One region of the Streptomyces sp. NBC_01431 genome, then DNA from elsewhere that is predicted to be linked to it. Evidence: riboswitches for the same ligand, from Rfam matches in the RefSeq annotation. Region 1 holds a riboswitch; each other region holds the start of a gene.

Region 1 (4,143 bases):
CAAGTCCGATGTGAGCATCGCCCTTCGCGATTACGCGATCACCGCCGAGTCCAAGGTCGGCGACAGGCTTCGGGCGTCCTCCTACCAGTCGGTCGTCAGCGCCTGCAAGAAGGTGGGCAGCGAGGTCCCTAGCTCCTAGGCAACGTCCTACTTCATTTCCTCGCCGAGCGTCCGCGGCATGGCGAGGGTCGCGGCCTCCACCGTGGCGGACGGCCGAAAGAGGGTCTCCATGCCACCCGCGGCGAGGATCCTCAGATGCCAGGGCCGCGCGCAGACCAGGCCGAGCTGGCCGCCGCGCTCACGGATCCTGCGATGGGCCCGGCACAGCAGCGTAAGGACGGCGCAGTCGAAGAAGGCCACCGGCCGCAGGTCCACGATCACTCGCGCTCCGGGCGTGTGGGTGGCCGCGTCGAGATGGACCTGTACGCCGGGCGCGGTGGCCAGGTCCACGGTGCCGTGGATCTCGACCACCGTGAACCCCTGTGTCAGGTGGGTACGGGCGTTGCCGCACGGGGCCGGAAGCAGACCCGGAGGCAGCGGCACCGGTGCGGAGACGGATGGCCGAGCGGTGGTTCCCATGGCGGCTCCCGGGGCGGAACGACTCCCGCGAACACGGGAGTACACGGTCGTCGGGCAGTCACCGTGTTCCGGGGTGACGCACTACCACCCTAGGAACACGCCCGCATGCAGAAACGTGCACCCTCTGAACAGTTCACCCTGCGGGGTGAACGAAAGTTGCACCGCCTTCCGCACGAGTTCCGGCCGCGCAGAGACGAGGGCAGTTTTCGCAGGCAGGGCACCGGTCATCAACCATCGGGCCACTCCCGCCACGCGGGTTTTTCGTCAAGGCGCCAAGACGGTCTTCTGGTGCGGAAGCGGACGCGCTGAGTCACGGACAAGGCAGAGGCCCGGCGCGCCCGTTCACCGGCGCGCCGGGCCCGAAACCTCCCCGTTCGGCGAACGCCTGTCAGTAGGCGCCGAACACGTTGTCGATCGAGCCGTACGTCTTGGCGGCGTAGTTGCACGCGGCGGTGATGTTGGCGACCGGGTCGTAGAGGTCCAGGGAGGTACCCGGCACGTGGAAGGCCTGGAACGTCGGCTGGATGACCTGGAGGAGTCCCTTGGAGGGCGTGCCGGCCACGGCGTTGGAGTCCCAGTTGTTGATCGCCAGCGGGTTGCCGGAGGACTCCCGCATGATGTTGCGGTAGATGCCGTTGTAGCTGCCCGGGATGCCGTGCTGGGCCATGATGTCCATCGACTGCCTGATCCAGCCGTCGAGGTTGTTGGCGTACTTCGGCGCGCTCGTCACGGCGGCGACGTTCTGGACGGAGAGGGTGGTCGGCCGCGCGGAGCGGTCGGCGCGGCCGGACGCGGTGGCCCGGGAGGTGTCGGCCGGGGCCGCCGCGGCCTTGGAGCCGATGGTGAGCTTGATGCCGGGGTGGATCAGAGCCGGGTCCGAGCCGATGGCGGCGCGGTTGTCCTGGTAGAGCTGCTTCCAGCCGCCGCTGACGTTGAGCGCGTCGGCGATCTTGTACAGGGAGTCCCCGGAGACGACGGAGTAGGTCGTGGGGGCTGCCTTCACCGCGGTGATCGGCTTGGCGGGCGCGACGGCCGCCACGGCGGCCTTGACGGTGCCGGTCGGCACCGTTGCGGGCGCAGCGGTGGCCGCGGTCGCACCGATCACCGGCATGGCGAGTACTGCGCCGCCCGTACCCGCGGCCGCGAGGCCCCGGGTGAGCGAGTTGGACTTGGGGCGGCGGTGCTTGCCCTTTGCAGGCATGGTGAATTCCTCTCCTTCGCCTGCGAGGTGAGCTGTCGGGTTCGGACAGGAGCTGTCCGGTCGCAGTGCGTGTGTGCATGCGACTTCACCCCGGAGTCGTTCCGGAAGTCCGGATCGGCGGCTTACCTGGGTCCCCCGCTCCTGCCGTACGTGTGTGGGAGGTTCCGGACGGCGGCAGGATTCGGCGTTCCACCCGGATTGACGGTGAACTTAAGCGAATGGGCCGACTGGAAACAAGGCCGGAATTCAATTCCGATGATCCAGAATAGGGATTCCCGGAACTCCGCGACCCTCGTCGGCCCCTGCCGCGGCCCTCAACTCTCTTGTGCTGGAACGAAAGTGACGTCCGCATCCCCCGCCCATCGATGGAGCCATACGTGACTTACTTCACTCGCCCAGCGAGGTCCTTCACGCCCTGCACACAAAAGCGACGGCACGCAGGCAATAGCACCAATTGCGACATTACCGATCCAAGAACAAGGGGTACTAAAGTCCATTAATTTCGGACAAAAGGCACCTCTCGGTGCAGGTGCGCCCCCGAGACACCCACCCGGCCCCCCGCCCCTTCCGGCAGCACGGCCGACCGCTGGAGATCATTTCGGCGCCGGGGGCCGCACGAGCTGCCGCACACTCGGTGGCCACACAGACGGCGCTTTGATCAAGGAAAGCGCGGCGGAAATCATGAATGCCGTCATGAATTCAGGGCCCTCCCGCAGACCGCTCTCGCTGATCTTCCGGGCGCCGACAGCTGCTGGATATCGGCATTCGCGCCTTCTGGTCGCCGATCCCGCGAGTGGCCGGTCCGGCGTTCACCGTGCGGTGCCCTCCGCGTGACAACGTCATACGCTTTCCCGTCTTCACCCGCGGCGACATTCCCTTACCGGCGGCCAAGTCCGTTACCGCGGCACTGAATCGCTGCGGCGGGGTGTTCGTGGAGCCCGGAGATCGGTGGGGGCCTACAAAGGGAGCGTCATGGTCTCCCCACGCCCGGGGAGAGAAGGTGCTCCTCGACGCCCGGCGGAAGTTGGCCGGCAAAGCCGACGGGACCCTCGATGTCAGGGAGGAGGCGCACCGCGCCCGCATCGACCAACTCGTGGGCGGCAACGGCTTCGATGACTGAGCGACAGACGCGCCACCAAAGGGAGTACGTCCGCCCTGCGCTGCGGGCTGCCCGCAAGTGCCGTGCCGAATACGGGAGTTGGACCGCCGATACCATCACGACGGTGCCGTTCGGCGCGTCAGTACCTGCCCACCTCACGGACGAGTTCCAGGCCCAGCACGCGGTCGGCGTAGGAGAAGGTCTCGAACTTGGCACCCGGCGGTACGTCGGGGTTCGCTTCCAGGGCGTGCAGCAGGCACAGGACCGCCGGGGTGTCGAGCCGGCTGTCCAGGGCGGCGCGGGCCGCGCTCTGGAGGTCGGCGGGGATCGCTTTCGACGGCTGCTCGGCCCACGTCGCCACGGCGCGCCGCCAGCGGGCGAGCGTGCGGTCCGCTTCGCCGAGTTCGTCGGCGGTGACCGCGACCGGCTCCTCGTAGGGGTGGCCGAGCAGCAGGAAGCGTACGGCCAGCGCGTCGACGCCTTCGGTCGCGGGCAGTGTGGCTTCGCCGATCTGGAGGCAGGCGGCGCCGCCGCCCTCGTAGGCCTCGGTGGTCAGCCGGACGCCGGGCGGACCGGCGAACGCCTCGGTGATCTCCTCGGCGTTCCCCTGGGCATCGGCGGGGCGGATTCCGGCGGCGGCGGCCAATGCGTTGCGGGGGCCCGTGCACCCCATGAGCACCGCCCTGCCGCGCATCTCCACGACCCGCGCCAGTACGTCCGCCACCAGGAGCACCCGCAGGCCGGTACCCGTGTCGGCGTCGGCGGGAGTGTGGGCGCAGATGCGCAGCGGACCGGGGCCGGCGAGTTCCTCGACGATATGCAGCACATCGCCGAGCCTAGGGGCTCCGGCCCGGCGGGGACACCGGCTCGCGGCAGCGAACGACCCGGATGCCGTCCGCTGCCGCCCGGGTGGGGCCCACGGTGCTCGCCCTGAAGGACAATCACCGCTCCCCGCACGGGAGTTCCTCGGGTCTCAGGTCAGCAGCGGCTTCAGCGCGCCGCCCCGCAGCCGGGTGACCGTCGGTGTCGCGAACCGCCGCGCGGACCAGGTCACCGCGAGGGCCACCACCGTGCCCACCACGAAGGCGACCAGCACGTCGTGCGGATAGTGCGCTCCGACGTACACGCGGGACGCGGCCATCAGCAGCGCCGCCAGCGAGGCGATGGCGCCCAGCCGGCGGTTGACCAGGAACAGGGCGACGGCCGCGGCGGCGGCGACCGTGGTGTGGTTGCTGGGGAAGGCGTAGTCGTCCATCGGCGGGCA
Region 2 (4,143 bases), 4.2 Mb from region 1:
AGCTCATCGACGCGTTCGCGGCGAACGGGGAGGCCGACCTCATCCACGACTTCGCCTTCCCGCTCCCCATCTACGCCATCTGCGATCTGCTCGGCGTACCGCGCGAGGACCAGGACGACTTCCGCGACTGGGCGGGCATGATGATCCGGCACGGCGGCGGCCCGCGCGGCGGCGTCGCCCGCTCGGTGAAGAAGATGCGCGACTACCTCGCCGAGCTCATCCACAAGAAGCGCGAGAACCCCGGTGACGACCTCATCTCCGCGCTCATCGAGGCCAGCGACCACGGTGAGCACCTCACCGAGGGCGAGGCCGCCGCGATGGCCTTCATCCTGCTGTTCGCCGGGTTCGAGACGACCGTCAACCTCATCGGCAACGGTGTGTACGCCCTGTTGCGCAACCCCGGGCAGCGCGAGCGGCTCCAGGACTCGATCGGCGCGGGGGAGAGCGGGCTCCTGGAGACCGGCATCGAGGAACTCCTGCGCTACGACGGCCCGGTCGAGCTTGCGACGTGGCGGTTCGCCACCGAGGCGCTGAGCATCGGCGGGCAGCGCATCGCGGCCGGTGACCCGGTGCTCGTGGTGCTCGCCGCCGCCGACCGCGACCCCGAGCGCTTCGCCGACCCGGACACCCTCGACCTCGGCCGCACGGACAACCAGCACCTCGGATACGGCCACGGGATCCACTACTGCCTCGGCGCTCCGCTCGCCCGGCTCGAAGGCCGCACCGCACTTGAGACCCTGCTGCGGCGCCTCCCTGACCTGCGGCTCGCGGCGGATCCTACCGATTTGCGCTGGCGCGGCGGACTCATCATGCGCGGACTGCGCACCCTGCCCGTGGAGTTCACACCGCCAAGCGGCGCCTCGATCTGACGAACCGTCAAGACTGTGACTTTTACGTGATCGCGGGTGCATCGACTTGTGACAGACGTTCGAGTACGGCTACGTTCACCGTTCATTCGGCTCAGCAGTCACACGGAAGGCCTCATTCATGCGCTCCGGGAATGGACGGCATCGTCGGCCCCGCCAGGCACCCGCTCTCGTCGTCGCGGCAGGGGTGACCGGCTCGGCCATCGCTCTTCCCCTGCTCGCCGCGACCGGCGCGAACGCCGCGGACGCGAGCACCTGGAACCAGGTGGCGACCTGTGAGTCCGGCGGCATGTGGAGCGCGGACTTCGGCAACGGCCTCTACGGTGGTCTCCAGTTCTCGCAGACCACCTGGGAGACGTACGGCGGTACGGACTACGCCCAGCGCGCCGACCTCGCCAGCCGGGCCCAGCAGATAGCCGTCGCCGAGAAGGTCCTCGCGGCTCAGGGCCCCAAGGCCTTCGGAAGCTGCGCCGACGGGATCACCAAGGGCGGCGCCGCGGCCGACGTCGACCCGGGCCTGCCCGCGACGCCGGACCCGGCCGACACCCCCCTGCTGCCCACCACCCCGGCGACCAAGACGCCCGGCACCGCGCCGACTCCCACGACGCCCACCGGCTCCGCCACTCCCACGCCGGGCGGCACGCCGACGGCCGACCCCGCCAAGCCCGCGACGCCCCCCGCGTCCACCCCGGCGAGCCCCGGCAAGCACCGCGGGGCGCCCTCGCCGGAGGAGGGCTCGGGCGCGACGCCGGGCCCGACCGGCTCGACCGCCCCGACCGGTCAGCCCGCCCCGACCGGTAAGCCCGCTCCGACGGGTCAGAGCGATTCGGGCAGTTCGTCCGACAGCCGTGACGCGGGGCGCGCCTCGCGAGGTGACGGGTCCTCACGTGATGTCGGCAACACCCCGGCGGCCAACGGCGACTACACCGTCCGCCCCGGCGACAGCCTCTCGGCCATCGCCACCGCGAACAAGATCCAGGGCGGTTGGCCCGCGCTCTACCACGCCAACGAGCACCTGATCGGTACCGACCCGAATCTCATCCTGCCTGGCCAGAGCCTGGACCTGAAGGCCGCGGCGGCGGCGGTGGCCACCCCGAACTCGGTACCGAAACAGGGGTAGTTCGAGGGCGTATGTCCGTTCTGTGCAAGTGAGATATGGGTCTCTTCGTCTCAACTGGCCCACCCCGCCTGCCCGGTCCGTCCGCCCCGCCCCCGACCTGCGGAAACGCCCCTTCCATTTCGGCGAGTAGGGGCGTTTTCTCCCCGATGGGCGTCTTTGAACATTGGCGGGGCGTGTGTTTTCGTCGGAACCGCTCGTCACCGCGAGCCCCGTCGACCGAGCACGCCGAATCCTGCCGTCGGCCGACGGGAACAGTCGACGCTTATGCGCCGTAGGCAGGAGCGGGGGACCCAAGGTAAGTGCCGGGCCCGGCAGTTGACGCTGTCGGCCGGCTTGGGGTGAAGACGGGCGCACCATCGCTCGGCCGGGCAGCTCACGCCCGAACCCGACAGCTCACCTCGCAGGCGTCGGTGAGGAGAACCTCCATGCTGCTTTCCGGCAAGGGCAAGCACCGTCGCCCGTCCAAGGCCGTCCGTGTCGTCACGCTGGCCGGCGTCACCGGTGCCGCTGTCGCCGCCCCGCTGATGGCCGCGGGCAACGCCTCCGCCGCCTCCGTCTCCACCTGGGACGCGGTCGCCCAGTGCGAGTCCGGCGGCAACTGGTCCATCAACACCGGCAACGGCTACTACGGCGGCCTGCAGTTCTCGCAGTCCTCCTGGGCCGCCGCCGGCGGCACCCAGTACGCCTCGCGCGCCGACCTGGCCACCAAGGGCCAGCAGATAGCCACCGCTGAGAAGCTGCTCGCGATTCAGGGTCCGGGCGCCTGGTCCTGCGCCGGTGCCGGCAACCTGACCTCCGGCGGCAGCAAGGCCGACGTGGACACCTCCGGTTCCTCGTCGTCCTCCAAGTCCACCAAGTCCGCTGAGACCTCGAAGCCGCAGGCCAAGCCGCAGCAGAAGTCGCAGCGCACCCAGTCCGCGCCCGAGGCCAGCCGCAGCGAGCAGCGCTCCGAGCCGGTCAAGCAGGGCAACGGCGAGTACACCGTCAAGGCCGGCGACACCCTCGGCCAGATCGCTTCCGCCAACGGCACCAAGGGTGGCTGGCAGAAGCTGTTCGAGCTGAACAAGGACATCGTCAAGGACGCCAACCTGATCTTCCCGGGCCAGAAGCTCCACCTGAGCTGAGCCCGACCCGGCCCCAAGTCCCCCCGGCCCGGCGCGCATTCCCCCGTACGCGCCGGGCCGGGGTTTCGCTGTTACCTGGCAGTAGCCTTGTGGCCCTTTGACCCGGAATCAGGGTCCTTGGGCCCTTTTTCGTCCCAGGAGGCGGGCACTCGGCTGGCCGGAGCCCCGGAGCCGGTTAGGCTCTTGTCGCAAGGCCGCAGCGACCCTGTGCGGCGCTGCACCCCTTGCGTCACATCTAGCGTCACATCCCAGAAGGAGATGCTCGTGCCGTCCATCGACGTCGTCGTAGCCCGGGAAATCCTGGACTCCCGAGGCAACCCCACGGTCGAGGTCGAGGTCGGCCTCGACGACGGCAGCACCGGCCGTGCTGCAGTTCCGTCCGGCGCCTCCACCGGTGCCTTCGAGGCCATCGAGCTTCGCGACGGTGACCCCAACCGCTACGGCGGCAAGGGTGTCGAGAAGGCCGTCCTCGCCGTCATCGAGCAGATCGGCCCGGAGCTCGTCGGCTACGACGCCACCGAGCAGCGCCTGATCGACCAGGCCATGTTCGACCTGGACGCCACCGACAACAAGGGCTCGCTCGGCGCCAACGCCATCCTCGGCGTCTCCCTCGCCGTCGCGCACGCCGCCTCCGAGGCCAGCGACCTGCCGCTGTTCCGCTACCTGGGCGGCCCGAACGCGCACCTGCTGCCCGTTCCGATGATGAACATCCTCAACGGTGGCTCCCACGCCGACTCCAACGTCGACATCCAGGAGTTCATGATCGCCCCGATCGGCGCGGAGTCCTTCTCCGAGGCCCTTCGCTGGGGCGCCGAGGTCTACCACACGCTCAAGGGCGTCCTGAAGCGCAAGGGCCTGTCCACCGGCCTCGGCGACGAGGGCGGCTTCGCGCCGAACCTGGAGTCCAACCGCGCCGCCCTTGACCTCATCCTTGAGGCCATCAAGGAGGCCGGCTACGCCCCGGGCAAGGACATCGCGCTCGCGCTCGACGTCGCCGCGTCCGAGTTCTACAAGGACGGCAAGTACGAGTTCG
Region 3 (4,143 bases), 1.5 Mb from region 1:
TCGGTGTCGCGTCGCGCTTTCTTTGTATACGGCCCCGCTGTTAAGCGCGGCTGCTCGCCGTGTGTACGGCAGGTTGCGAAGTCCTCACCGTGGCGGGGCGCCGCAGCCGATGGGCGGAAAACGATCGCTCGGCATGAAGGGCGGTGAGGGAACGGGCGCGTTCGGCGTCGCCCCGGGCCACCGCGTCGGTGATCGCACCGAGTTCGGCCCAGGTCTCACCGGGCCGGGCCGACTGCTCGACCGCGTACATCCAGGCGATCTTGTGCCTCAACTGCGTGAGCAGGGCTATCAGTCCGGGGCTGACGGAGGCCTGGGCCAGGGTCTCGTGGAACCAGCCGTCCAGCGAGCGCAGATCTTCGCCCTGGCCGCGTCGGGCCCGGTCCTGACCGAGCCTCACCAGGCCGCGCAGCACTTTGAGATGGGCCTCCGAGCGGCGCGAAGCGGCCCGCGCGGCGGCCAACGGCTCAAGCAGCACGCGCAGTTCGAGGAGGTCGGCGGCCTCCACATCGGTGGGCTCGGCCACCCAGGCACCGGCATGTCTGCGGGTGGTCACGAATCCCTCGGACTCCAGGGTGCGCAGGGCTTCGCGCACCGGGACGCGCGAGACGCCGTAACGGCGGGCGAGTACCTCCTCGGTGAGCCGGCTGCCCCGCCCCAGGACGCCCGAGACGATGTCGTCGCGGATCGCCGTGCATACCGAATGCGCCGGAATGTGCATGGCCGAACCTCCGCATTGATACCCGCGAAACGCGGTCGGAAGACGTCGGCCCATGACTGCCGACGCCTGCCGATGTCTGTTACGCGACTCTATTCCAGGCTCTGTTAATTCCCGGTGACGTGCCAAAACCAAGGGATATCTTTTGGCCAATGCGAAAGGCCCCCGGCGGCATGCCGGGGGCCTTCGGTGAGCGTGGGTCGCCTCAGACGGAGACGCCGTGCGAGCGGAGGTAGGCGACCGGATCGATGTCCGAACCGTAGGTCGCGGCGGTGCGGGCCTCGAAGTGGAGGTGCGGGCCCGTGGTGTTGCCGGTGTTCCCCGACAGCGCGATCTGCTGGCCCGGCTCGACCGTCTGGCCGACGGAGACCTGGATGACCGAGAGGTGGCCGTACTGGGTGTACGAGCCGTCGTTCATCTTGATCACTATGTTGTTGCCGTACGCACCGCCCCAGCCGGCCTCGACGACGGTGCCGAGACCCACCGCGTGCACCGAAGTGCCGCTGTCCGCGTGGAAGTCGATGCCGGTATGGGCGCCGGAGGACCACAGGGATCCGCCGGTCTTGTAGCCGGTGGACACGTAGCTGTTCGCTATGGGAGCGACGAAGGTGTTGAGGCGCTTGCGCTCGGCCTCGCGAGCGGCGCGCTCCTTGGCCTCGCGGTCCGCCGTGGCCCGTTCCTCGGCCTTGCGCTTGGCGGCCGCCTCGGCCTCGGCCTTCGCCTTGGCCTTCGCGGCCGCCTGCTTCTGGGCGTCGGCCTGGGCGCCGAGCTGGCCGGCGAGGGAGTCGCCGATGACGATGGCCTGGGTGAGGCCGGTGTCGGCGACGCTCGGGGCGGCGGTGGCCGGGGAGGCGAGGGTGCCTACGACTCCGGCGGTGGCGAGGGTGGCGATGCCCGCGATGTTCGCGCTGCGGCGCGTCATACGGCTGGGCGCGCGATGCTTCCCGGTGGCACGGGTGAACGCCATGGAGTGGCGGTGTCCTTTCCTTCCATCTCGCCTACCGGGTTAGCTGACGGGTTCGGAGCAGGAAGGTCTCCTACGGGCCCCTCCGCGGGCGGAGGCGTCCGATTCACCCCAGGGACTGAATGGGTCCCCGGCTCCCCTGGCTCGCGCCGTACGGGGACTCGGCGATCACTGTCCGGTGCCGCGGGCGCGACGGGTGGTGACGGACAGCGGGACTGACGCTAGACGGCTCATCTTTCAATCACCAAACAGACACCGGGTTTTGTAGCGCACGCCACATGACAGAGGGGCAACCTCCCAACAAACCGGACAAACCCCTAGATACAGGAGACCCCGGAGGCGCATCCGCCTCCGGGGTCTCCTGTGTGCTCGGTTGCCGAGTGCCTCAATCAGCCTGCGACGACGGTCACTTCACCGATGCCGAGGGCGCGTACCGGCTCCTCGATCGTGGCCGCGTCACCGACGAGGACGGTGACCAGCCGGTCGGCCGGGAAGGCGCTGACGACGGCCGCCGTCGCCTCCACGGTGCCGGTCGCGGCCAGCATCGCGTACAGCTGCGCCTGGTAGTCGTCCGGCAGGAACTGCTCGACCTGGTCGGCCAGCGTCCCGGCGACGGCCGCCGCGGTCTCGTACTTGAGCGGCGCGACGCCCACCAGGTTGTGCACGGCGGCCTCGCGCTCGTCGTCCGTCAGACCCTCCGCGGCCAGCGTGCGCAGCACCTTCCACAGGTCCTCAAGCGCCGGACCGGTGTTGGGGGTGTCCACCGAGCCGCTGATGGCGAGCATCGCCGCGCCGCCTTCGGGACCCGAGCGCAGCACCTGGCCGAAGGCCCGCACCCCGTAGGTGTAGCCCTTCTCCTCGCGCAGCACACGGTCGAGCCGGGAGGTGAGGGTGCCGCCCAGACAGTACGTGCCGAGCACCTGGGCCGCCCAGACCCGGTCGTGGCGGTCCGGTCCGATGCGGCCGATGAGCAGCTGGGTCTGGACCGCGCCGGGGCGGTCCACGATGACGACCCGGCCGGTGTCGTCGGCGGTGATCGGCGGGACGGGGCGCGGCTCGGCACGGTCGCCGGTCCAGTCGCCCAGCGTGTCCGCGAGGACCGCGTCGAGGTCGGTGCCCGAGAGGTCGCCGACGATGACGGTGACGGCCGTCGAGGGGCGGACGTACGTCTCGTAGAAGGCGCGCACGGCCGCCGCGTCGATCGCGGCGACGGTCTCCTCGGTGCCCTGACGCGGGCGCGACATACGCGCGGCGGCCGGGAACAGCTCCTTGGAGAGCTGCTTGGCGGCCCGCCGGGCCGGGTTGGCCTGCTCGTGCGGGATCTCGTCCAGGCGGTTGCGGACGAGCCGCTCGACCTCGGAGTCGGCGAAGGCGGGTGCCCGCAGCGCCTCGGCGAGCAGCGAGAGCGCCTTGGGGAGCCGGGAGACCGGCACTTCGAGGGAGACCCGGACGCCGGGGTGGTCGGCGTGCGCGTCGATGGTGGCGCCGCACCGCTCCAGTTCGGCGGCGAACTCCTCGGCGGAGTGCTTGTCGGTGCCCTCGGTCAGGGCGCGCGCCATGATCGTGGCAACGCCGTCGAGGCCCTCGGGCTCGGCCTCCAGGGGGGCCGCGAGGAACATCTCCACGGCGACGACCTGCTGGCCGGGGCGGTGGCAGCGCAGCACGGTCAGGCCGTTGGGGAGCGTGCCCCGCTCGGGGGCCGGGAAGGCCCACGGCTTGGCAGTGCCGGCGGCCGGCTGCGGGTGGAACTCCATGGTCACGACAGCGTCCGTCACTGGCCCGCCTCTGCTTCCTCTTCGTTGCTTGCCTCGGGGGCGATGGGCTCGTACACCAGGACGGCCCGGTTGTCGGGGCGCAGTTTCGCGGCGGCGACCGCCTTGACCTCCTCGGCGGTGATGTCGAGGACCCGGTCGACAGCGGTCAGGGCGAGCTGCGGGTCGCCGAACAGCACGGCGTACCGGCACAGTTCGTCGGCGCGGCCGGCGACCGTGCCGAGCCGGTCGAGCCACTCGCGCTCCAACTGGGCCTGGGCGCGCTCCATCTCCTCCGCGGTGGGGCCCTCGGCGGCGAACCGCGCGAGCTCCTCGTCGACCGCGGCCTCGATGTCGGGGACCTCGACACCGCCGGAGGTCTTGACGTCGAGCCAGCCGAGCGAGGGGGCGCCGGCCAGGCGCAGCAGCCCGAATCCGGCGGCGACCGCGGTCTGGTCGCGGCGGACCAGGCGGTTGTGCAGCCGGGAGGACTCGCCGCCGCCGAGGACGGTCAGCGCCAGGTCGGCGGCGTCGGCCTCGCGGGTGCCGTCGTGCGGCAGCCGGTAGGCGGCCATCAGCGCGCGGGCCGGGACGTCCTCCTTGACGACCTCGCGCAGCTGCCCGCCGATGGTGTCGGGCAGCACTCCGTCGCGCGGCGGTTGCTTGCCGTCGTGGGTGGGGATGGAGCCGAAGTACTTCTCCACCCAGGCCAG

Evidence for each region. A riboswitch is a leader RNA that binds a small molecule or an ion and turns the genes downstream of it on or off. The one in region 1 is predicted to bind cyclic di-AMP.
Region 2: linked by a shared signal. The riboswitch ahead of OG522_RS22565 (transglycosylase family protein) and the one ahead of OG522_RS03470 (transglycosylase SLT domain-containing protein) in region 1 are both predicted to bind cyclic di-AMP.
Region 3: linked by a shared signal. The riboswitch ahead of OG522_RS10010 (M23 family metallopeptidase) and the one ahead of OG522_RS03470 (transglycosylase SLT domain-containing protein) in region 1 are both predicted to bind cyclic di-AMP.

Annotation. Positions count from the first base shown of each region.
Region 1 is NZ_CP109496.1:706,005-710,147, forward strand. Features, by position in the region: gene OG522_RS03460 (serine/threonine-protein kinase) at 1-139, shown strand, start outside; gene OG522_RS03465 (STAS domain-containing protein) at 148-579, opposite strand; gene OG522_RS03470 (transglycosylase SLT domain-containing protein) at 968-1,780, opposite strand; cyclic di-AMP (ydaO/yuaA leader) riboswitch at 1,783-1,977, opposite strand; gene OG522_RS03475 (hypothetical protein) at 3,019-3,705, opposite strand; gene OG522_RS03480 (phosphatase PAP2 family protein) at 3,853-4,143, opposite strand, start outside.
Region 2 is NZ_CP109496.1:4,896,100-4,900,242, forward strand. Features, by position in the region: gene OG522_RS22555 (cytochrome P450 family protein) at 1-869, shown strand, start outside; gene OG522_RS22560 (transglycosylase family protein) at 988-1,986, shown strand; cyclic di-AMP (ydaO/yuaA leader) riboswitch at 2,244-2,408, shown strand; gene OG522_RS22565 (transglycosylase family protein) at 2,412-3,110, shown strand; gene eno (phosphopyruvate hydratase) at 3,369-4,143, shown strand, end outside.
Region 3 is NZ_CP109496.1:2,170,034-2,174,176, forward strand. Features, by position in the region: gene OG522_RS10005 (GntR family transcriptional regulator) at 41-718, opposite strand; gene OG522_RS10010 (M23 family metallopeptidase) at 921-1,682, opposite strand; cyclic di-AMP (ydaO/yuaA leader) riboswitch at 1,696-1,856, opposite strand; gene OG522_RS10015 (M16 family metallopeptidase) at 2,069-3,433, opposite strand; gene OG522_RS10020 (M16 family metallopeptidase) at 3,451-4,143, opposite strand, start outside.